Regions from separate parts of the Emticicia sp. genome, predicted to be linked through region 2. Evidence: riboswitches for the same ligand, from Rfam matches in the RefSeq annotation. Region 2 holds a riboswitch; the other holds the start of a gene.

Region 1 (12,241 bases), on a different contig from region 2:
CGCTACGATAAATATGTCAGAAAAGAAGTAGGAGGAACTTTGACCGAAGAAGAACTGGCAGGAATGGAGATTTTCAAACAAAAATGTGCTTCGTGCCATTCGGGTGAGCTTTTCACCGACCAAAGTTATCGAAATAATGGGCTGGCGGTGTATAATATCGAAGATACTGGACGTGCCAGAATCACACAGAATGAAAAAGATAATTATAAGTTCAAAGTTCCAAGCCTCAGAAATGTAGCTATTACGGGGCCTTACATGCACGATGGCCGTTTTTATACACTCGAAGCGGTGCTAAGACACTATAATGAGTCAGTTTTGGATGTGCCAACGCTCGACCCATCGCTCAAAAATGGACAGAAATTGGGCATACAAATCACCGCCGACGAACAAAAAAAGCTAATAGCTTTCTTGAAAACTTTGACCGACAATGAGTTTTTGAAAAACAAAAGATTTGCCGCACCGTAAAAATGTAGCACAAGTTTCCGACTTGTGATTGAATTATAAAATCGTATAAATGTACAAGTCAGAGACTTGTGCTACAATCAAAAAATGAAAAAAAAGATATTTATTGTACTGATAATCAGTAGCTTATCGGCTTCTGCCTGCGATTTATGTGGCTGTGCAAATGGAAGCTCATTTGTTGGACTTTTGCCTCGTTCGGGCAGCCAGTTTGTGGGTCTGCGGTATCGTTTACGTAGCTTCGATTCGCACCTCAATAGCCAGATGCTCAAAACTAAAGAAGATTACCAAACGCTCGAAGTTTGGGGACGTTTTTATCCAATCAAAAACTTGCAAGTATTGGCATATTTGCCTTATAACGATAACCAACAAACCTTACTTTATTCTGGTACAAAAGAAAGGAAAAAAGGCCTGGGCGATGCAACAGTTTTGGCACATTATAATGTAATCAATACATTTCTTGACTCAACCAATACCAGCGGTATATATCATAATTTGATGATTGGTGGAGGGGTAAAACTCCCAACTGGTAAGTTTGAATATGGTTATGGTGGCGAAGCCGTAAACCCCAATTTTCAGTTGGGTACGGGTAGTACTGATTTTTTGTTGAGTGCTATTCATACAGTTCGTTACAAAAAGTTTGGTGTAAACACCGAAGTAGGAGGGAGGATTTCGACCAAAAGTAATCTGTTTTATAAATTTGGCAATCGATTAAGTGCTTCATTGACAGCTTTTTATACAAAAACCTTCGGGCATCTTTCTATCATGCCTAATTTAGGTTCGTCGTTTGATTATGGTTTTAAGGACCGCAAAGAAGGCGTGCTAAATTCCCAAACAGGAGGCTACACTTTGCTCGGTAGCCTCGGAATACAAGCTTATTACAAAGCTTTTACGGCTGGATTTATTTTTCAAGAACCACTCGCCCAAAACTTAGGTGGTGGCGAACTCAAAACTCGACCCCAATCTACTGTTTTTCTGACATTAGGCTTTTAAGTATTCTTGTGTAGATAAAAAAAATATTATTTGTCTATTTGATAGATAAAAACTCTATTTTATTTAAAATATGTAGATTATATATCTGTATATTGCAAGTAGTTATTATCTTTGAGCGTTCTTTCAATAAAAAGCGTTTTTGGTTATTACTGATGAAGTAGTATTAAAAAGGAATCGTGTGAGAATCACGAGCTGACGTGCAACCGTATTGAGGTTTTACCTCTAAGTCGGGATACTTGCCAATTACGTATAGACAAAATGCTTTCACGAATAAGGCATTGGTCAGGCATATTTCTCTTGTTCGCTCATGAGCTACAAGTGCTATTCCTTGCTATCTTAGTGTGAAAGCATACCGTTAGGAAACGAACAATTGGTTTTTAAAAAACTCATTTGTTTCACTCAAACTCTTTAACAGTATGCTAAAAAACAACCTCGGTTTCCCACGCATCGGAAGCCATCGACAACTCAAAAAAGCCTGTGAGTCCTACTGGTCGGGCAAAATCTCACTTTCTGAATTACTTGAAGTTGGGAAAAAAATCAGAGTCGAAAACTGGAAATTACAACAAGAACTGGGCATTGACCTAATTCCGAGTAATGATTTTTCGTTCTACGATCACGTTTTAGATCACAGCCTAATGTTTGGTGTAATTCCTCAACGTTTTGAAGTGCTAAAGCATTTACCAGAAGTCGACCAATATTTTGCCATGGCCAGAGGCTATCAACAAAACGGTTTCGACCTCAAAGCAATGGAAATGACCAAGTGGTTTGATACCAACTATCATTACATCGTCCCGGAATTTACCCGTTTTCAAACTTTCAAACTCAACGCCGATAAAATTATTAGCGAGTTTCGAGAAGCAAAAAATGTCGGAATCATTGCAAAACCAGTCATTATTGGGCCTGTGAGTTATCTTTTGCTTGGCAAAGAAAAAGAGGAGGGATTTGACAAACTTTCTTTACTCGACCGACTTCTCCCCGTTTATTGTGATTTAATTGCCCGCCTCGTTAGAGAAGGTGCAGAGTGGATTCAGTTCGACGAGCCATTCTTGGCTTTGGATATCAGTTATCAAACAAAAGACGCTTTAAGAGTCGTTTATCAAACCATTCGCAAAGAATTTCCTGCACTCAAAATTTTAGTGGCTACTTATTTTGATGGCTTGCAGGATAATTTTCTTGCGGCTTTGAATCTTCCGATTTGTGCATTACATATCGATTTAGTCAGATGCCCTGAGCAGTTAGATGAAATTTTACCCAAAATTCCTAAAGATTTTACATTATCACTTGGCCTAATTGACGGTCGGAATATCTGGAAAACTGACTATCAAAAAGTTATTCCTATCGTTGAAAAAGTAATAAAAACTTTAGGTTCGCATAGAGTGATGCTTGCTCCATCGTGTTCGCTCATTCATTCGCCGTGTAACTTAGAAAACGAAACGAAGATATCGGCCGAAATACAAGATTGGTTGGCTTTTGCTCAACAAAAACTCATCGAAATAGCCGAAATATATGAAGTCGTTGTGCATAAAAAAGCAGAATATGTTACTAAAAATGAAGCGTCGATTCAACGAAGACAAACTTCTCCTTTGATTCATAAATTACACGTAAAAAATAGAGTAAATGCAGTTAAACCTACTGATTTAGAGAGAAAAAGCCCATTTTTGGAACGTCAAAGTCTACAAAAAAGTGTTTTGAATTTGCCGCTTTTCCCGACTACAACCATTGGTTCATTTCCACAGACTGACGAAATCCGTGCCATTCGAGCAAAATTTAAAAAAGGCGAGATTTCGGTAGCTCAATACGACGAGTTCATTAAACTACATACACAAAAAGTGGTAGCTTGGCAAGAAGAATTAGGTTTCGATGTGTTGGTTCATGGCGAGTTCGAACGCAATGACATGGTTGAATATTTTGGCGAACTCCTCAGCGGTTTTGTCTTTTCCGAAAACGGTTGGGTGCAGAGTTATGGCTCTCGATGCGTGAAACCACCTATTATTTTTGGTGATATCGAACGAAAAACTGCGATGACAGTAGAATGGAGCAGCTACGCACAGTCGCTGACCCAAAAGCCCATGAAAGGGATGCTCACTGGGCCAATTACGATTTTGCAATGGTCGTTTGTGAGAGATGACCAGCCACGTAGCACAACCATGATGCAAATTGCTTGGGCAATTCGTGACGAAGTTGTTGATTTAGAGAAAGCCGACATCAAAATCATTCAAATTGATGAGGCTGCTTTGCGTGAGGGGCTTCCGTTGCGTCAAGCCAAACGAGCGGAGTATCTTAAAAATGCCATTGATGCATTTAAAATTTCGGCCTCGGGTGTGCAAGACCAAACGCAGATTCATACCCACATGTGTTATTCTGAATTTAATGATATTATTGAGAATATTGCCGAAATGGATGCCGATGTGATTACGATTGAAACCTCCCGCTCTCAGATGGAATTGCTCGAAGCATTTGCTAAATTCAATTATCCTAACGAAATTGGGCCGGGCGTTTATGATATTCATAGTCCAAGAGTTCCGAGTGTGGAAGAAATGGAGGTTTTATTGCTAAAGGCAATAGAGGTTTTACCAGCCGAAAATTTGTGGGTAAACCCCGATTGTGGGCTGAAAACCCGCAAATGGCCCGAAACCGAACAAGCACTTATAAATATGATTGAGGCGGCTCACCGCGTTAGAGAGCGTGTGACTGAATTTGCTTAAATTTCAACTGGTTTGGTTACATTTGTAGCCAAACCTAATTTTTAAAAATAAATACATGGATTTTGTTTCGGGATTATCACGACAAAAAAAAACAAGTGCAAACATACCTTTGCACAGCTGGGGAATAGCTCACCCATTATTGCAAAAGCAAGTGGATATTGCCGAAGACTTGAAAAAAATTGCTGCCATGAAAAAGCAGTTTTCTTGGCAAGTTGACTTGCCTTTTCGAGATTATTTAGCCGAAAACTACTCAATAATTATCACGAATTTAGAACGAGAAATTATTTGGATAAGTTATAATTTTGTGAAATTAACTGGTTATTCAGAAGAAGAATTGATCGGAAATCGACCGATGATGCTACAAGGAGAAAAAACAGATGAAAAAAGTAGAAAGAAGATTCGTGAAAATTTACAAAAATTTGAATCACTAAAAGCGAAGGTTGTCAATTATCGTAAAAACGGCGAATTGTATAATTGTAATATCGAAATATTTCCTTTGATGAATGATAAGGGCAATTTTTGCCATTTCTTAGCACTCGAAAAAGAAATCTGTTGAGCAAATGAAAATACAACAATCATGCAGACAAAGCCACCGAAAAAAGCATTGATGAATTGGTCTGGCGGAAAAGATTCGGCTCTTTCGCTTTATCAGATATTACAAAATAAAAACCTTGATGTTCGGTATTTGCTCACGACCGTCAACGATGCTTTCGGGCGGATATCAATGCACGGTGTACGTGAGGAATTGCTCGATAAGCAAGCTGAAAATATTGGTCTTGAATTAGTGAAAGTTCGTCTTTCAGAGACCGTTTCAATGGAAGAATATCATGCCCAAATGGAATCGGTGCTTAGGCCAATGGCCCTAAAAGGCATTAAATATTCTATTTTTGGTGATATTTTCTTAGAAGATTTACGTAAGCATCGAGAAGAACGTTTGACCATGCTTGGTATGAAAGGTGTTTTTCCAATCTGGAAACGGTCATCGCTCGAAATTTTGACTGAGTTTTGGGATTTAGGCTTTAAAACCATCGTGGTGAGTGTCAACGGAAATGTGCTGGATAAATCTTTTTGCGGTAGAGTTCTCGACCGAGATTTTATCAAAGAACTCCCCACCAATATTGATCCCTGCGGCGAAAACGGCGAATTTCACACGTTTGTTTATGAAGCACCTTATTTCAAACAAGCAATTGATATTGAAATTGGTGAAACTGTCGATAAAACGTATATTTTTAAAGATGCCGAAGGAAAAGAACATATTTCTACTTACTATTTCACCGATTTATTGCCAAAATGAGCAAACACGCCCCCGATAGCTGCCCACGCTGTGGCAATATTTTTACATGTAAGGCAAATAATGCAAGCCAGTGCGACTGCCAAAATATTAGCCTTACATTTGATGAAACCCAGTATATCCGAGAAATAACGGTTTGGGATTTTGATGGAGCGTGTTTGTGCGTAGCTTGCCTTCGAGAACTTCAACAAGAGTTTCAGTCAAAAGACTACTCACCTAAAACTTCCCAACCATCGGCTTGAGGGTCGTATTTGGCAAATTCGCCCGAATCGGCTAATTCAGATGCCATTATGCCTATTTCAAAAGCATCATCGAAGCTCGAACGCAAATATAAAGCGTTGGAAGTCAGGATGGCTCTCATGCCTTCAAAATTGTCGTTTTTGAAAGTAATGCCTCTTTTATCTTCTTTCGATATTTCAAAATTTTGCTCTAAAAGACGCTCTTTTAAAACCTGAAGTTGTTTTTCAGTAAACGGAATCAGATTTTTATCATTGTCGAAAAAATCCTCCGATTCGGCCTCCATTTCGGCCAGCATTGTTTGGGCTGTATAAACTTGAATATTATAACTCATCGTATGTTATTTTTACTACATTCTACATTTTTTTTATTGAAATAATTCATAATTATAAAAAACTATTGAATTGATAGTATTTTATAATTTTAGTTTAATGTGAATTCGGGATTAACGTGAATCGAATTTGCTCCAGAGGGGCTTAATATTGGTAGAAAATAATGACCCAAAATACCTTTAAGCCCCATCGGGGCGAAATATTTCGCCCCGATGGGGCTTGGGAAGGGATGAAAGCATATTTTTCTACCAATATTTAACTTCTTCGGAGTAACCAATAATTTATAACTAATTAGTTATAAATGTTTTATGGTTTTTTGTAATCCCGAGCTCACGTTATTTAGAATTTACTTCCCAGCGTTCTCTAAATTATCAATGTTGAATATATTTGTTCGCTCTTCCTTTTTCTTTATTCCAAAATTGTACCTGAAATTAATACCCACCCTACGTGTGTCTGATTTTCTGAAGCCATTCGCCGAAATATTTCCCTGATTTAGTATAAAACGATTGTTATTTGTAAAGAAAATGTCATTGATTGATAAAGTTGCCATTAGTTTTTGTTTCAAAAACTGTCGATTTACCGTCAGATTTAGATTGCCAAAATTACTTAATTCGTAAAATTGTTGTTGTCCTTTAAGTTGAAGTTGGCCACTTAATGTTACCGATGAAAGCTTATCAAGTTTTAATTGATGTTGCATGAAAAATCGCCAACTGCCTCTATCAAAATTTAAAGGGCGGTTTTCATATAAACCTTCATATTTATTCCTACTATACTGAGTTACTACAACAAAAAAATATTTTTTGCCAGGAGGAATCGCCCCAATTAGTCGAAAGTAAGATTCTTGATTTTTGCCAAGATTGTCATAAGTTCTTACCGAAATACTAGGATTCTGTGCATCTTGATAAACAACATTTGTAAAAATATCTTGGGTATAATTTCGGCCATAGGCAAAAATCGGCATTCCTCGAACACTAATATTTGCTTCATAGTTTTGTGTAAATTGAGGCGTTAGCGTTGGATTACCTGTTTCATAGAGGTATTGGTCAATAAATTTGGGAAAAGGATTAAGATACTCGTATACTGGCCGAGTAATCGAACGGCGATAAACCAAATAACTTCGAAGTTCATATCCAGCTATTTTGGCTATTTTTCTACTCAAATAAATGTAAGGAAAGAAATCAGTTCGTTTAATTCTGAAAGTTGTGTCTTTGGGAATTCGTTGATGACCATTCATGTTGGTAGTTTCTACCCGTGTACCTATCTTCAAAATAAATTCTTTTATGCCTTTAGAAGCCTGAAGATAAGCAGCATTGATGTTTTCGCTATAATCAAAGGTATTGGTTCTAAATTTATCATCAGTAAGTTTATTGGCAATCAATTGATAAAAAGCTGTGGTATTTTTGAAAGTTAGACTCGAAGTTTTTAAACCTGTTTCAAAACTTAAATTATGGGGAAATTTATATGCTAGATCGATTTGTCCAGCGAAGTTCTGTCTGATAGACTCAATATCTCCATTGCCAATAATTGCTTGTCTCAGCGGTTTTAAAAACTGTGTATTATAGTTTTGAGAAATGTTGTTACCAAAATAATTATACGAAAAATCACTTGTAAGCTCAGATCCAATTGAATCAATTTTGTATTTAGTAGATATGCCTTGGTTGATAGAAAAAGTTTGGACATTATTGGCAACATTATTCAAGTTATCGCTAAATAATTCGTTGTTACTTAGCTTTTTTATGACATTCTCGTTTTCAGATGAATTTTGGCTATTTCCGTAGCTTCCTCGTCCATCAATATTTAATTCCCATTTTTTGTTTAATTCAAATCCTAATCCATAGCCAGAGTATATAATTTGAGCGGGACTCGTTGAATATGATTCTTGAGATAAAACCGAATCAAGCGAGAAGTTACGTATAGTTTCAACTTGATCGTAAGTGTTTCGGTTCGTAATGTTTAAGTTAAAATATGAGGTTTTTGTACCATCATTATTATTGATATTAAAACCACCAAACTGATTGCCCAATCGCCCTTGATTCATACCCAAATTTACACTACCGGTTAAGCCAATTTTTACACCCTTTTTCAATACAACATTTACCACACCGCCGGCACCACTTGCATCAAATTTAGCCGATGGTGTTCGCATGATTTCAATCTTTTCTATACTGTTGGGAGGTAAACTTTTTAGCATTGAGGCAATGTCGTTTGCACTCATTTTTTGCTGACGACCATTGATAAAAATCGTAGCAGGTGTTGAGCTACTGATATAAATATTTCCGTCTTGGTCAAGAAAAAGCCCGGGTGTTTTTTCAATAACTTCATATCCACTTGTACTTGAATTGGCCAGTGGTTCTGGATCAACAATTGTTTTGTCGTCTTCCTGCCGCATGAGTGGCTTTTGGGCAACTACCGAAACCCCAGCAAGTACATTCGCGTCAGTTTCCATAGAAAACTTAAAAATTGTCTGTGTGGGGCTGACATTGATGCCTTTTTCCAAGTTTTTATAACCAATTGACGACATTCTGACAATGTATTGGGCTGGCATCACGGTAAAGCTCACAAATCCTGAAGTATCAGCAATGGCATTCAGAACCCTTGTCGAGTCATTTCTATTAATCAACTTCACGGTTGTTCCGATTAACGGTTTTTTTTCTTTATCAACAATCTGTATATTCAAAGAAATGTTCTGTGAAAAAGCCAATTTCGAGCTAAAAAGTAGCGTGAGAAGTAGTATAGTTATTCTCATAGTTTTAAAAAGAGTGTGTTTCTGAAATAATATGTTTGAGTGTTTGTAACTGATGTTACGCATTTTTATAAAATCCGTAGGATTGTCTTATTGAGTAGCCGTCGATTTTTACCGAGGGTAAAACGATGTGTATAGCTTTTAGACTTCCATCCGAACGACCCATATAATGAATGTACCGTTCAATTGGTCCGAAATAACAATAAAATTAAACAGATAATATTTTTTGTACCGAGCGTCGGTCGCTACGGAGTTGCCCAGAGTTTAATGAAACACGGAGTTTTACAGAGTTTTTCTATTTTTCTTGGTGTACTTCCGTGTCGTACTTCATGTAGCTCTGTGGCAAAATATTGTCAATCAAATTGTTCTTTCTACATAATTTTTACTACTGTCGATTAAGATCGAGGGCAGCAAAATGAATCGAGCCGATTGCTTTGCCTAGCATCATTTATAAAATACTCCTCAACAATTCAACGCTTTTCTGAACGCCAGATTTTGGGTCTTCTTTTCCCTCAAATTCAATCGATATATAGCCTTTATAATTTACTTTTTTTAGAATATCAACAATGCGTTTGTAGTCCAAATCGAGTGTGTACCATTCGCCACCACCATAGTAAGTTTTAGCTTGTACGAAGCTAGTTTGTGGGGCAATTTTCTCCAATTTATCATAAGGATTTTCCAAAAAATTGCCCGTATCCATCAATAGCCCCAACCAAGGTGAATCAATAGCATTTTTAATGCGAAGCATTCCTTCAGGAGTTGAGCCAAGTCCCCAATGGTTTTCGAGAGCTAGCAAAATGCCGCATTCTTCGGCTTTTTTCATGCATTGCTGAATACTATCAATGCACCATTTAAAAGCTTCATCTTCGGTGTAGCCTTCAATGGCAGGTTCGATGCCACGTTTGGCCATAAAATCATCGAATGACTTGATCGTTCCCCAACGACCAGTATTCAAACGCATACACGGAATCCCCATTTTGTAGGCTAACTCAATGCAGTGAATGGTGTGGTCGATGTGTTGTTTCAAAACAGCTTTATCGGGCGAAACAAAACCTTGATGAATCGACAAACAAGTCATAGCAATTCCATTCACAAAAGCGTGCTTTTTTAGTTTTTGCAGATAGGCATTATCTTCGCTATCCATTTGTCGGTGCAGCACATCAATGCCGTCGAGTCCTAGTTTGGCTGCTTCATCAATTACTTTTTCAATCGGAAATTTATCACCTTTAAAATGCCAATACGAATAACTCGACACGCTGAGTTTTATTCGGCTGGCGGTTTTTGTGGTTGGTTGTTGTGGTTCTGCAAAAACAGGATTAGCAAAAGCCGCTGCACCTGCCAAAGGGGCTGTTTTTAGAAATGAGCGTCGAGTGTTGTTCATAGTTTTATAGAGTTGAATTTTACCACGGAGGCACAGACGGTTCGCCGCTGCGATTACACAAATTTTCACAGAATAATTTCCGTGTTAATCTTTTAATCCGTGCCTCCGTAGTAAATTTTTAAATTAATTCACAGTAAATAAAGCATTTCCAAAAATCAATTTACCCGAATACCAAAAACCTCTGAAAAGTGGAGAATCGGCCATGTAAACAATTTTTCCACGACCCATTTCTTGCACACCGAAAGTTAGCGTATTTTTCATTTTTTCTTTTGCAATTTTTCCTGCAAAACCAGTTACATGATTGTTTTCTTTGATATATCCCACATTCCAGCCATCTTTCATGTAATCATAGTTATAAACATCACGCACGAGTGCGTAATAAAATCCATCTGTTCCGTAGCCGAGCGGGTGCGTTTTGTCAATTTCTACCTTAAAAATAGCCCCAGGAATTTGCTCCATAATGCTTTCACGCTCACGGGTACCGTAAGTTTTGAGTTCGGGCTTATCACTTGCTGAAGCATCCTTCTTGCGTTTCAAAGCGAAACCATCTTTATCGGCAAAATACCCGGTTGCACCTTCGAGGGCAATTACTTTTCCACCGCCTTGAATCCATTTTTTTAGGGCATCGCCATTGCCAAAAATTCGGTCATAGCTGCCATCGGCCAAAACAATTACGTCAAGTTGTTCAAGTGGTACTCTTGAAAACGAACTACCCTCAATAACGGTAATTGGATATTTGATTTGTTGCTCGAAAAAATGCCAAACTTCACCGAAAGCAGTTGAAGAGACTCCCTCGCCCGCAATTAAAGCAACTCTAGGATTTTTAAGTACATTTACCGAACCCGAACCAAAGTCATTCCCGCTCATAACCATGCCCGAAGTGGTTCCTAAGAGATTGATATTAAATTCTTTAGCAGCTGATTGAATCGTCTTATCGAATTTCTCACCTAAACGTTCGTTGTTAGTTCGAGTGATGATTAAAGAGCCTGCATCAAATTTGCGGCCATCAATCTCAAACGGATTTTCGTTGAATCTTACTTTAATTCCCGCTGCCAAAACTTTCGATAAAAACTTCACGTCTTCAAAAGATTTCCATGCAGCCACATACGCATACGGTTTACCTTCGATGGTGGCTTGTTTCACGCTCGACATTTGAGTATTGCCCACAGCTAGTTTTTCTTTGGTTGCATAAGCTTTTAAGCCATAGCCATACGGTAAAGACCAAGTTGTTAGATCATAAGTAACCGAATCTTCGAGTGCGGTTTTAGGCTCGAATAAAATCTTTACGAAAGTTCCTTTTGGTTGGTAGGTGCTGATAATCAAGTCATTAGCTTCTATTTTGAAGTTTTCATCTTTCAAAGTCTGATACCCAAAACCGTTTGCCGTAGATTCTTTTGCCGCAAAACCGTAATTGATTTGGAGTTTATCCAAAAGGCTCGTGAGGGCCTGAACCTTCGCTTCATCGCCTTTGGTTTTCATCACAAATGTTTTGTAAGTGCCATATCCATTGGCGGTTTTATCCGTAAAAAACTTATTAAATTCTTCCACCGTTTTATCGGCACGGCTCGAAATTGCTTCAAGTGTTCCCATACTGGTAGCAAAATGATGCGAAATACGTTGCGTAAGCGTAAGGGTATCGCCATCTTCTTTGGCAATTGCCAAACCAGCCGCACCGCCACCGCCTTGCTCATAAGTCATGCCGATTGCTCCGTTATACGATGGATAAGTATCACCATAGCTTGGGTATAGTAAATCGTAGTTTTCTTTCGAGAAGTACAACCAGTAGTTTTTATCGAAATATTTTTTGTTGAATTCTCCCAGCGTTTGCTGAAACTCACGTTGCCATTTGCTCAAATCTTCGTGGTAAGGTTTTGCCGATGGCGGGAAATAATATGGTGTGTTGTAGCCCATTTCGTGAAAATCGGCGTGTAAGTGGGGCATCCATTGGTTATAAAGTTTCACACGTTGTTGTGAAATCTCTTGTGTTTGCCAAGCCCAGTCACGGTTAGGATCAAAAATATAATGTGAGAAACGCCCTCCTGGCCACGGTTCACGGTGTTCGATTGCGAAAGGAGCGGGGTTTCCACCTTGATTAGCCAC
Region 2 (11,499 bases):
GACTCCTTTTATCCTTTCTGAGAATTGAATAAAAAATTTTATCTGATACATTGTGCATGAATATCAAATTCTCAGAAAGCTCAAAAATGGCATTTTTGGCCAGTTTAAAGTCTTTACCAACGTTTTAAGCAAAAAACTTTCAATACGGAATATCATAACTTTAGATTTGAAAGAATGAGAATATATATAAAATTCTCAATGGATATCATAAAATTATTCTAATGAATTGTATAAAGAGAATTTACAAATAATTAACAATCAATTAGTTATGAGAATTTCTGTGTGTTGATAACTGACTTTGAAAACATTCAAATGTATGGTTTTCGGAAAATAAAATCCACAAATGCAGAAAAATCCACGTGGAACATTTGTGGAAAAGTATCGAATACTTGTGAATATCCGTTTTAAAGGAATTGAGTCCCCTATCGAAATATTGATTATTTACTCTAACAAACGATTATTCTGCAAAAAGAGCACGGTATCTAATTGCAATGGCAAAAGCTCCATTTCAGATGATACCGTGCTCTCTATATTTCAGATTAAGCTTATTTTTAAGAAGTTATAAATATTCGATTCTAAGCTCAATTGAATTTAGCTCATAAATGCCTTTAAAGCTTTGGGTTTACGTCCAACTTTCTTACGCATCTTTACTTTCTCCGGGCGTTCTTTTATTTTTTTGTCTTCAAAGAATACTCCAAGAGCTTCAATGATTATATCTTTCTGAGACATCCCTTCCCAATATCCATAGTCTTTCATTTGTTCAACCAGTTCATTCGGGCAATCGAAAGTTACTTTAGTTGAAGGCCCAGAATCTTGAATTGCATTTAATATGTTATTGGCCGGGTTGGTAGCAACATTTTCTGTTGCCTTTCCAGTTGGCACCAAGCTTTCAAAGGTGAAGTTTTTATTTTTTGCCATTTTATTTATTTTTTACTTTAAGTCCATTAACTTATTACGTTTTCTTAGATTACTGTTGTTTTAAGCTTGCTAAGATTTCCTTAGTAAGATTGTAGTAATCCATTGCACCATTACTATCCGGAGAATATGAAAAGATATCTGTTCCATTAGCTTGTGCTTCCGAAACCGCAATATTGTCACGGATTGTTGTCTTGAAAAATTTATCACCCAATTGTTGTTTGGTTGCTTCTATCAAATCATTGCTGAGTTTCTTGTTTATCTTTGGGTTGTATCGAGTAGCAAAAACACCACCTAAATGAGTATTTGGACTAATCTGTTGTAGCTCTGAAGAATAAATCAAGAAATTTCGTAAACCCTCATAACTCAAAAATTCGGCTTGAAGTGGAACCAAGTACATATCGCAAGCAATGAGAGCAATACGAGTCATACCCGAAAGTGTCGGTGGACAATCAATCATGATAAACTCATAATTTTTCTTTACCTTATCGAGTAATAGTTTTAAGTTGAATGGGAATACTGGCGATGCCTTAATGGTATCTTCTTTAGAATTAAGTTCGGCCGAGCTTGGCAATAAATCACCAATAGGAGTTTCAATGGCTACGGTATCAAACGCTAGTTCGCCAGTCAGATAATTGCCTACATGATTTCTCCCTACTTGAGCCTCTTGTACTCCGAAGCAACGGGTTAAACTTGCTTGCCCATCGAGGTCAATGAACAATACCCTCGCTCCTGCAAATTTCTGAAACGCCGCTCCTAAGTTTTGAGTTGAAGTGGTTTTACCTACCCCGCCTTTGTTGTTAACTACGCTAATAATCATTGGATATGAAAGAATAATATTTACCCGCAATATATGGCAAATAAAATATATCAACAATATCAATGTAATTAATTTTATCCACAGTATTTTAAAATAAGAAAATATCAATCAAAATATAATTATATATAATTTAATACTTTTAAATCATATAAATTTATATATAGCTATAAATGTTCTATTTTAATGATTATTTTAAATAGTATATTTTATTTATAATGTAATAAAAAATCCATATAAATAAATAGTTTTATTTTTTCATTTATTATTAAAAATACAATATGTTTATTTTTAATAAAAATTATAATAATTAATAAAAAGTATATATGCATTAAAATGTTATGTAATAAATTAATTAATAAAAAGTATTGTTAGTATATAACTAAATATATGTCACAACAATATAAATCAGTATAAATAGTATAATAAAAACTTAAAGTTAGTTGTTTGAGTGCTTGAAAAAGAGGCGTTTTAAAGGGTTGAATTTTTGTGAAATGATAAGATACCTTACTGAGTATGTTGAGGTTGTTTTAAGCGTGTTTATGGCGGTAAAAATGAGGGCTACTTTGCTTATAAATTGGATGGAAATATCTCGCATTGGCAGAAACTGTTGTTTGAGAGAAGAATTAGTCAGATTTAGACAAAAATATAGGCAATTTGTGTAGTCATAAAACGCAAAAAAGAAGAAAGTCACCTTCCTCCTTTTTTGTGTTTTGTAAAAATCGGTAACTTAAAATTTGAGTTTATTTAAAATAGAATCCGCTTGGAGCTATCTCAGTTTTTACTGAATCGATTAGTGTTCCAGATGTTTGGTATCTGAAAACATAACCAGCTTGAACGTATGATGGAATTATACTTGCATAAACTTGACCACTTTTTTTGTCGAAACCTACCGAGGCAAAAGAGCGATTGATAATAGTCTTTTGTGTTTGGCTTGCGATATCAAGTGCAACAACAGTTCTATTGTATGAATAAAACAAAGTCTTTTTGTCGTCGCTAATAGATAAATTACTTGGATTTTTAGTTGCGTCACTTCCTGCTTTAATTGTAGTTTCAATACTTTTTGTAACAGGATTAAATAGTACAAGGTTAGGACCAGCAGTCATCCAAATTTTATTGGAAGCATCTAAACTAAAAAAACCAGGATGTCTTCCTACTTGGACAGTACTTGAAATTTCATCTTTTTGAATATCAAGAATTGTGATGAACGTTGAGCCATCATAGATTGAACCAAGATAGGCAGAGTTCCCTACAACAATGATACTTTCACAAGCATTGCTGATTGGGATTTTCTTGGTCACGGTGTTGCTCACTAAATCTACTACGGCTACATAGCTTGTTTTATATTTGTAGTCGGCATTTGTACCGAAGCAAGTAATGTATGCTTTGTTAGTACCTACTTTAGCAACATCTCTCGGATTTTCAATGTCGGTCTTGATGGTAGCGATTGATTTGAAAGTTCGAGCATTGACTACTTCAACCAAATCTTTTCCTGCCGTTGAGTTATCTACCAATATTAATCCTTTATCATCTACTTCTCCGTAGCCCGCTACACCACCAGCAAGCGATTTGTTATTCTCCTTCATAAATACATCTAATGTGGCGGTTTTACTATTGCGGCTAATCAATGAAACTGTTCCGTTATTACTGCTAAAGTTACCTTCATTAATTACAAATACGCCTTCATCATAAGGCTGGGTGGGAGTGCTTTCTGTTTTCTCGCAAGAGCTAAGTGCGAGTGTCGTTAGTGAAATCAAACTAAGATTTCTGAATGTGCGTGTTGATAAAAAATTGTCTAACATTTTCTTTGGGCGGACCTACCGCAATTTTCTGTGAATAATTATTTTATATAAAGTGTGTGAATTACTGATGAAAATTAAACACTGCCGCTACCTGAAAATTGATGCCAGGCATAGCGTTGCGTTTGACGTTGGGATAAACTGTGTTTGTAAGATTATTAGCTTGAAAAATCAAGTTGGCATCTTGAGACATAATTTTGATTTTGTGTGTAAAAGTTGTGTTGAGGATAAAGTATGGCGGAAAAGGCTGACCAGAGTGGTCGAAGGTAAAATATCGAGTAGAATTAAAGCTGCCTTGAAGGCTTATATTCCATAGTTTTTGACCGTAATAAATACTACCTGAAACTGCATGGCGAGGTACATAAATCAGTTGCTTACCGATGAGGTCTTGGGCGTAAACATCATACACCTTTTGTTGCGAAGCATGAGTCAATGAATAAGCTAAAATTAAGCCCGCAGAGCGTAGTTGTAGGAAGTCATTGTATTTTAATGATGAGTTTATTTCTAAACCTTTACTCAAGACCTGTTGGAGGTTTTCAACCCTGTAATTTTTTTCTGGGTTCCAGTACGTCCAGTTATCAATTAAGTTATGAAAAGCATTTATCGAAATAGAAGATTTGAAGTACTGCCCATGTAATTGTTTGTAATCAAATCCAATCTCTTTATTGAATCCGTTTTCGGGTTGAATAGCAGGATTACCCAGAACTTTCCAATAACGTTCGTTCAATGTAGGAAGTCGATAACTACGAGCAACATTGCCCAAGAAATCTAATTGACTGATTTTATTCGTAAAAAGATTATAATTTAATCCAAATGCGGGTGTAAATGGTGCTTTGTATCGACTTGAAAAAGCTTGTCGAAGGTTTAAAGTTGTTATGAGCTTATTTGTTTTTCCATTAAAATGAAATGCTTTACGAATAAGTGCGTAGGCATCGCCCCTATTTTCATGGATAATTGCAGGCCCATAACCGTCAACTCTGGTGGCATAATGAACGAATTCGCCCCCAGTTCTGACGATCAGACCATTCTGCTTTGCAGTTGTTTTATGGCTAATAAAGTCGTGTTCGGTTCGAATGATGTATCTATCAGTTGAGGCATGGCTTGGATTTTGGAAGTCACCTTTGCCGTAATCTAAAATATCTCTGATAAAGCCCAACTTTACAGAAGTATTGTCAAGTTGAGTGCCTGTGATAATACGATAGGCCTGTGTCTGAGTAATTTCTCTAAAATCAACGATATTTGGCTGAATGGTTAGTTTATTATCGGTAAGCCAAGCATTCAGGTAAATAAGTCGATATGACGATGGTTTATTCGTATTAAATCTAAAATATAAATCCTGTACGAATCCTTTTTGGGTTGTCTCCGAAGGTTCAATTGAATATTCTCTTCCGTTATTGTCGGTTCTTACAGCATCTACTGGAGCAATTTTACCATTGAAATTTCTGATGTTTCCGCCATAAAATAAGGTTTTTCCACTTAACGAACCCTTTTGAAATGATTTACTGAAACGTGTACCAGCATTCAAATTTCCACTTCTAAAACTCCCGTATTGTCCGCCAATAATAGCATTAATGCCTTTGTTATTCCAGTTAGGTACAGAGCTAAGTAATATGCTTCCACCAACAGCATCGCTACCTACACAACTTGCCGATGAACCGTATTGAATAGCCATTTGGTCAAAGCCCATCAGTGGAATAGTAGATAAATCTGATAGTCCGACGGTCGGTGAATTGATATTCAAACCGTTCCATAAAACTGCCGTGTGGTTTGCTGAAGTGCCACGAAATGATATGGTTGTGAGCTGCCCAGAGCCGTAAGATTTGAGAGCAATTGGTGCCTGAAATTGTAAAAATTCGGAAAGGTTTTGATACTGAAATCGAGCCAAATTGATGGAGTCAATTTTCTGAACTTTAAGACCAGCCATGAACTTTTCGGTGGAAAATCCGAATACTTGAACTTCACTCAACTGCTGACAATCTTTACAATCTGTCGGCAAATTTTGTTGTGAAAATGCTCCTACTGATATGCTCAGTCCCCAGCCTAAAAGCAACATTTTTTGAATGTTTTTTGGGCGATAACTAACCATTTTTTTGATACGCCGTAGTGCAGCGTTTGATGGATTTTGCATCAGAAAATGAATAAAAGTTTTGTGCAAAAAGCATCAATCAAAGACCAATAAGTCAGCCAGCCGATGCTATTCGACAAATAAAAAAACAAGGATTTTTATTATGATTCGCAGCATTGCTTTTCCTCCGAAAGCAAATGATACACGTAAATTACGGCAGGTCTCCTGACTCACCTCACTGATTGCAACACCTTCCCGCTCAATTCAAAAGCAGTGGTAAAGCTAAGTATGCCATAGACAAGGCAATCAGTTTTCAGAACAAAAAGTTCTGAAGAGGTTTACAGTTGCGGGGACAGTTCTCGGTTGGAGCATTGCTGCTGGACGAGATTCCCTATTAAGCTAAAAGCACAAAAGAAGATTATGCCGATAGCACCGTAATTCAATACAAAGGTAATGGAATAAATTTGATTTGAAAAAGAAGAGTATAATATGTTGGATGGTGGAGGAAAAAAAAACAGCCAAAACAAACGATATGTGTTTTGGCTGTCCAGTTAATTTTTAATGAATCTCAATTTGGGAATAATATTTTTTAGTTGTTCTTAAATTCCTGGATTGTTCCGTCAGTAAAAACAACCATGATGCGGGCAATACTACCGTGGCTGAAATTTGACAAAATGGCAGGATTCAGATTTTGTTGTACAGGATTCAGCTCGGGAGATTTTCTTTCATTCGATTCTCGTGGAGAATACTCAGGGCGTTTAATGCTCGTAAGTGCCTGATTATTAGTGGGTTGAGGGGTTGTTTTTATAGCAACATCATCATCTTCTAAAAACCAGTTGAAACCTAATTCTGGGTATCTACGGTACATTTTCTGTACAATTTCGAGACTTGGCTTGTTTCTATCCGATAAAATGTGTGAAATACTCGGACGAGGCACACCTATCTCGTCAGCAAACTTGGTTGATGTCAAATCTTTCTCACTTATGAAGCGTCTGATTTTTTCGTTGAGGTTCATTTTGTTACAAAGTTAAATCATGAATTTTACATAATGAAACAGTATAAAATAGTAAATAGTTACAATTATAAACCGATCATGTTACAAATATAAATAGTTTAACAATGCAAACCAAATACTTTTGTAAATATATTTTTAGGATTGTAAATAGTTGTGTAGTATTGGCTGTTTACATGCTGTTTACATGCTGTTTACAAAAATTAACTCATTGATTATAAGTCATTTATGTGTCATGATAGCTTTGGGTTTTATCTATTTGTGAGTGGTACTATTGAACATCGTAATTTGATTGGGGCGGGCGAAAAATTGAATGCAAATGTTTCAGTTGACCTATTTAATAACTATCCGTGGATTTTATTGATTTCATAACATAAGTAAATTTTTTAACAAATGTTTTGCATAATGAAATCTTTATTTTATATTTGTAAACAGAAACAAGAAAATGATAACAAGTGCTTTTCTATATAAATTAAAAAATTATCGACTTACGTTGCTTTTCTAATTAACGAGAATTTTAAGAAAAATTTAAGTAAAAGGTTTACATTGAGGGTAGCAATACCACAATTTGGGATTCAATCGTCATAAACTCCTGTCTTTCTGAGGTGGGAGTTTTTTATTTTACTAAGGTCTGGATTGCTAAGTGATAAGACATTTTGTCGGTCTTTTTATTTTTTCTACTTAATTTTGAGAATATCAGTGTCTTGTGAGAGTTGGATATTTACCTTCGGATTCGCAAAAAATAATTTCTGAGAGATTCAGAGATTCTTGATTGAGGCAAGAAATTATTTAAACCATCAAAAAAACATTTTAAAAAAACTGACGCATTCGCCATCTTTAAAACCCAACGCATTCGCAACAAAATTTTTTATGCTTAAATAAACATCTCCCCTACGCAGAAGAGTAAACATCATGAGTATAGACAAAAAATTATTTTCTATTGATCAACTGGACATAGCTAAACAACAGCTAAGAGGTCTTTTGTTGGTTACGCCTGTGGCAATTATATCTGGCCTTGTAGTTGCATTTTTCCTTTGGTTGCTTGATGCTGTTACACATCTTAGGTGGAATAATATTTGGTTGATTTATTTTTTGCCTTTGGCTGGGGTATTCATTGTGTTGCTATACAAGCATTTTGGTAAGGGTACTGAAGCTGGGAATAATCTGATAATAGAGGAGATAAACGAAAGTACCGATAATGGAGTTTCTATTCGCATGACTCCATTGATAATCGCTACAACTGTACTTACGCATTTGTTTGGAGGTTCGGCTGGCCGTGAAGGAACTGCAGTACAGATTGGAGGTAGTATTGCTTCTTATTTTTCAAGACTCCTAAATCTCAAAAAAGTTGATAATAGCATATTGCTCATGAGCGGCATTGCAGCAGGCTTTGGAGCTGTATTTGGAACTCCAATAGCAGGAGCAATATTTGCGATGGAAGTGCTTACAGTTGGGAGAATAAAATATGAGGCTTTATTGCCATGCGTGTATGCTTCAATTCTCGCTGATTTGGTCTGCTCTGCTTGTGGGATAAGTCATACACATTATCATATTAACTATCAGGATGCTCACACATTAATTGGGTCTGTGAGTCTAAACTTGAATTTGAGTTTGTTGCTGAAAGCTTTTGCAGCTGGAATTGCATTTGGATTGGCAGCGTTGTTGTTCATTAGACTTTCGGAGTTAATAAAATCAACTGCCAGCAAATATATCAAACAAAGTTTATTAATTCCGGTAGTTGGCGGAGGATTAGTATTGTTGATAAGCTGTATGCTAAACACTGATGATTATCTGGGGCTTGGAGTGAATACTCAAAACGGAATTGGAATAAGTATTGTATCCGCTTTTGGAAGTAAAGTAGATACTTTTAGCTGGCTATTGAAACTACTTCTTACAGCTATAACATTGAGTATGGGTTTTAAAGGTGGAGAAGTGACACCATTGTTTTTCATTGGTGCAACACTGGGTAACTCAATAGCGGCTTTATTGGGTGCTCCAATCGACTTATTTGCGGGATTAGGCTTTATTGCAGTGTTTGCTGCTGCTACTAACACACCACTAGCAAGTATAATTTTGGGAGTAGAATTATTTGGTGGGGAATATTTATTGTACTACGCTATTTCGTGCGTTTTAGCGTATTATTTTAGCGGTCATAAGGGAATTTATCACACCCAGCGTGTGGAGGTTCCTAAAGTGCTTAAAAATAGCTAAAATAAAGATTTTGAGGAGGTTCTTTTAAACGTGTTCAACAAGTGGAGGATTTATTCACAAAAACGCCCATTCAAGAATCCTGAATGGGCGTTTTTGTGAATTTAGGTATTTATTTGCTGATTAAACAGACACATTATTTTCTCTCAAAGCTTCATTTAACGAAGTTTTAAGGTCTGTACTTGCTTTTCTTTGGCCGATAATCAACGCACACGGAACACCAAACTCTCCAGCTGGATATTTTTTAGGTAGCATTCCAGGAATTACAACCGAATTTTCAGGTACATAGCCAATATATTCAGTTCCTGTGTTTACGTCGATAATCTTAGAGCTACCTGTAATTGTTACACCAGCACCTAAAACTGCTCTTTTACCAACTCTGGCACCTTCTACAACAATACATCTTGAACCAATAAATGCTCCATCTTCAATAATAACCGGAGAAGCTTGTGGTGGTTCTAACACTCCACCGATACCTACGCCGCCACTTAGGTGAACGTCTTTACCGATTTGGGCACAGCTTCCAACGGTTGCCCATGTATCTACCATAGTACCACTATCTACGTATGCTCCAATATTTACATAAGAAGGCATCATGATAACGCCTTTTGCTAAAAAAGCTCCATAACGAGCAACCGCTGGAGGTACAACACGAACTCCTAAAGCATCGTAACCGGTTTTAAGCTTCATTTTATCGTGGTATTCAAATATACCCACTTCTTGTACAGACATTTGTTGCATTGGGAAGTAGAGGATGATTGCTTTCTTTACCCAATCATTAGTAACCCAGCCGTCTGCAGAAGGCTCTGCCACTCTTAATTCTCCTTTATCGACTAAATCGACAATTTGCTTTATTGTTTCTTGCGTATTTTGTTCTTTTAATAACTCACGGTTATCCCATGCTTGTTCGATAATTTCCTTTAGATTCATTGTTTAAATTATATGTAAATTAATTGTTCACCTTTATTGGCCTAATTTGCTTATAGTCAAGTATTTACGATTGTTATTTAAGTATTTTTTAAGGATATGTTTGGTTTTATGTTATTGTATTTTTTTAAGAAGAATAATATTTGGCACCTAGGTAACTTTACCATAGAGGGTCCTTCTTTTAATAGTAATCAAAGATAGGAATGAAAGAAATAAAAAACAAGCCTATCGTGTAAAGAAATTATTGGCAATGAATATCTCCCCTAGCCCGCTTTAAAAAGCGTAATAATTAAACATAATACACTATTTGATCAGCATAAAAGACAGTTTATTCAGAGTTCATAAGCAATTTTATCTATTTTAAATGCTAAATATATTAGTATTTAATACTAAATTTCAATTAATAAATTAGTAATTAATACTAAATAGATTAGTATTCGTTTTTATTTAGTAATTATAATTCTTCTAAGTTTTGCATATTTCTTTATACTTTCCCATAATTTTATTAACTTGCAGCGTATTACTTAAACCAAAATTTTACGTAAATGTCAAAAGTTAAAGTAGCAATTAATGGATTCGGACGTATCGGTAAATTAGCGTATCGTCAAATTTATAACATGGAAGGTATTGATGTAGTCGCAATTAATGACTTAACAAGCCCTTCAACACTTGCACACCTTTTAAAGTATGATAGTGCTCAAGGCAGATTTAACGCTACGGTTACGTCTACAGAAAATAGTATTATCGTAAATGGTGATGAAATCAGAATCTATGCTCAACGTAATCCTGCGGATATTCCATGGGCTGAGCATGATGTTGATGTAGTTTTAGAATGTACAGGTTTTTTTACTGATAAAGATAAAGCTGCTGCACACCTAACTGCTGGAGCAAAAAGAGTAATTATCAGTGCACCTGCAACTGGTGATTTAAAAACAATCGTCTTTAATGTCAACCACAGTATTTTAGATGGCAGTGAAACCATTATTAGCTGTGCAAGCTGTACAACTAACTGTTTAGCTCCAATGGCTAAAGTTTTAAATGATAGCTTCGGAATTATCGCTGGTAGCATGACAACAGTTCACGCTTATACAAATGACCAAAATACATTGGATGCTCCACATGCTAAAGGTGATTTGAGAAGAGCGAGAGCAGCGGCGGCTAATATTATTCCAAATAGTACTGGAGCTGCTAAGGCAATTGGTTTAGTATTACCAGAATTAAAAGGTAAATTAGATGGTGGTGCTCAACGTGTACCAACTATCACTGGTAGTTTAACAGAATTAACCTGTATTTTAGAAAAAACAGTAACACTTGATGAAGTAAATGCTGCAATGCAAGCTGCTGCAACTGAAAGTTTTGGTTATAATACAGACGAAATCGTAAGTTCTGACATCATCGGAACAACTTTTGGTAGCTTATTCGACGCTACTCAAACTAAGGTTGTAACAGTAGGTGACAAACAACTTGTTAAAACGGTAAGCTGGTATGACAACGAAATGAGTTATGTAAGTCAACTTGTAAGAACTGTAAAGTATTTTGCAACTTTGATTTCTAAATAATATTTCAATTAAAAAGGGGCTTTTAAGCCCCTTTTTAAAATCTATTTTCTATTTTTCGATGCTAAGTAATTAATTTTATAGCCTTGAGCAACGAATAAACGCTCGTAATGAGTTTCGATACCATAGTGCTCAACCAATAGTGGTGAAGTATATAAATCAGTTGTTTGTCTCAAAACCTCAAACCCTGCAGCTGGGAT

The links. A riboswitch is a leader RNA that binds a small molecule or an ion and turns the genes downstream of it on or off. The one in region 2 is predicted to bind cobalamin.
Region 1: another riboswitch for cobalamin. It lies ahead of metE (5-methyltetrahydropteroyltriglutamate--homocysteine S-methyltransferase); the one in region 2 lies ahead of ACOVO2_RS21265 (TonB-dependent receptor plug domain-containing protein).

Annotation. Positions count from the first base shown of each region.
Region 1 covers NZ_JBMLRC010000322.1:22,419-34,659, reverse strand. The annotation lists partial or broken gene ACOVO2_RS17185 (cytochrome-c peroxidase) at 1-465, shown strand, start outside; gene ACOVO2_RS17180 (hypothetical protein) at 550-1,452, shown strand; cobalamin riboswitch at 1,576-1,710, shown strand; gene metE (5-methyltetrahydropteroyltriglutamate--homocysteine S-methyltransferase) at 1,869-4,157, shown strand; gene ACOVO2_RS17170 (PAS domain-containing protein) at 4,213-4,713, shown strand; gene ACOVO2_RS17165 (diphthine--ammonia ligase) at 4,735-5,451, shown strand; gene ACOVO2_RS17160 (cysteine-rich CWC family protein) at 5,448-5,690, shown strand; gene ACOVO2_RS17155 (hypothetical protein) at 5,657-6,019, opposite strand; gene ACOVO2_RS17150 (outer membrane beta-barrel protein) at 6,364-8,763, opposite strand; gene ACOVO2_RS17145 (sugar phosphate isomerase/epimerase family protein) at 9,209-10,141, opposite strand; gene ACOVO2_RS17140 (M14 metallopeptidase family protein) at 10,265-12,241, opposite strand, start outside.
Region 2 covers NZ_JBMLRC010000409.1:14,325-25,823, reverse strand. The annotation lists gene ACOVO2_RS21280 (hypothetical protein) at 592-918, opposite strand; gene ACOVO2_RS21275 (ParA family protein) at 968-1,735, opposite strand; gene ACOVO2_RS21270 (DUF5074 domain-containing protein) at 2,476-3,534, opposite strand; gene ACOVO2_RS21265 (TonB-dependent receptor plug domain-containing protein) at 3,596-5,584, opposite strand; cobalamin riboswitch at 5,795-6,048, opposite strand; gene ACOVO2_RS21260 (helix-turn-helix transcriptional regulator) at 6,186-6,611, opposite strand; gene ACOVO2_RS21255 (voltage-gated chloride channel family protein) at 7,521-8,819, shown strand; gene ACOVO2_RS21250 (2,3,4,5-tetrahydropyridine-2,6-dicarboxylate N-succinyltransferase) at 8,940-9,746, opposite strand; gene gap (type I glyceraldehyde-3-phosphate dehydrogenase) at 10,289-11,302, shown strand; gene trmB (tRNA (guanosine(46)-N7)-methyltransferase TrmB) at 11,344-11,499, opposite strand, start outside.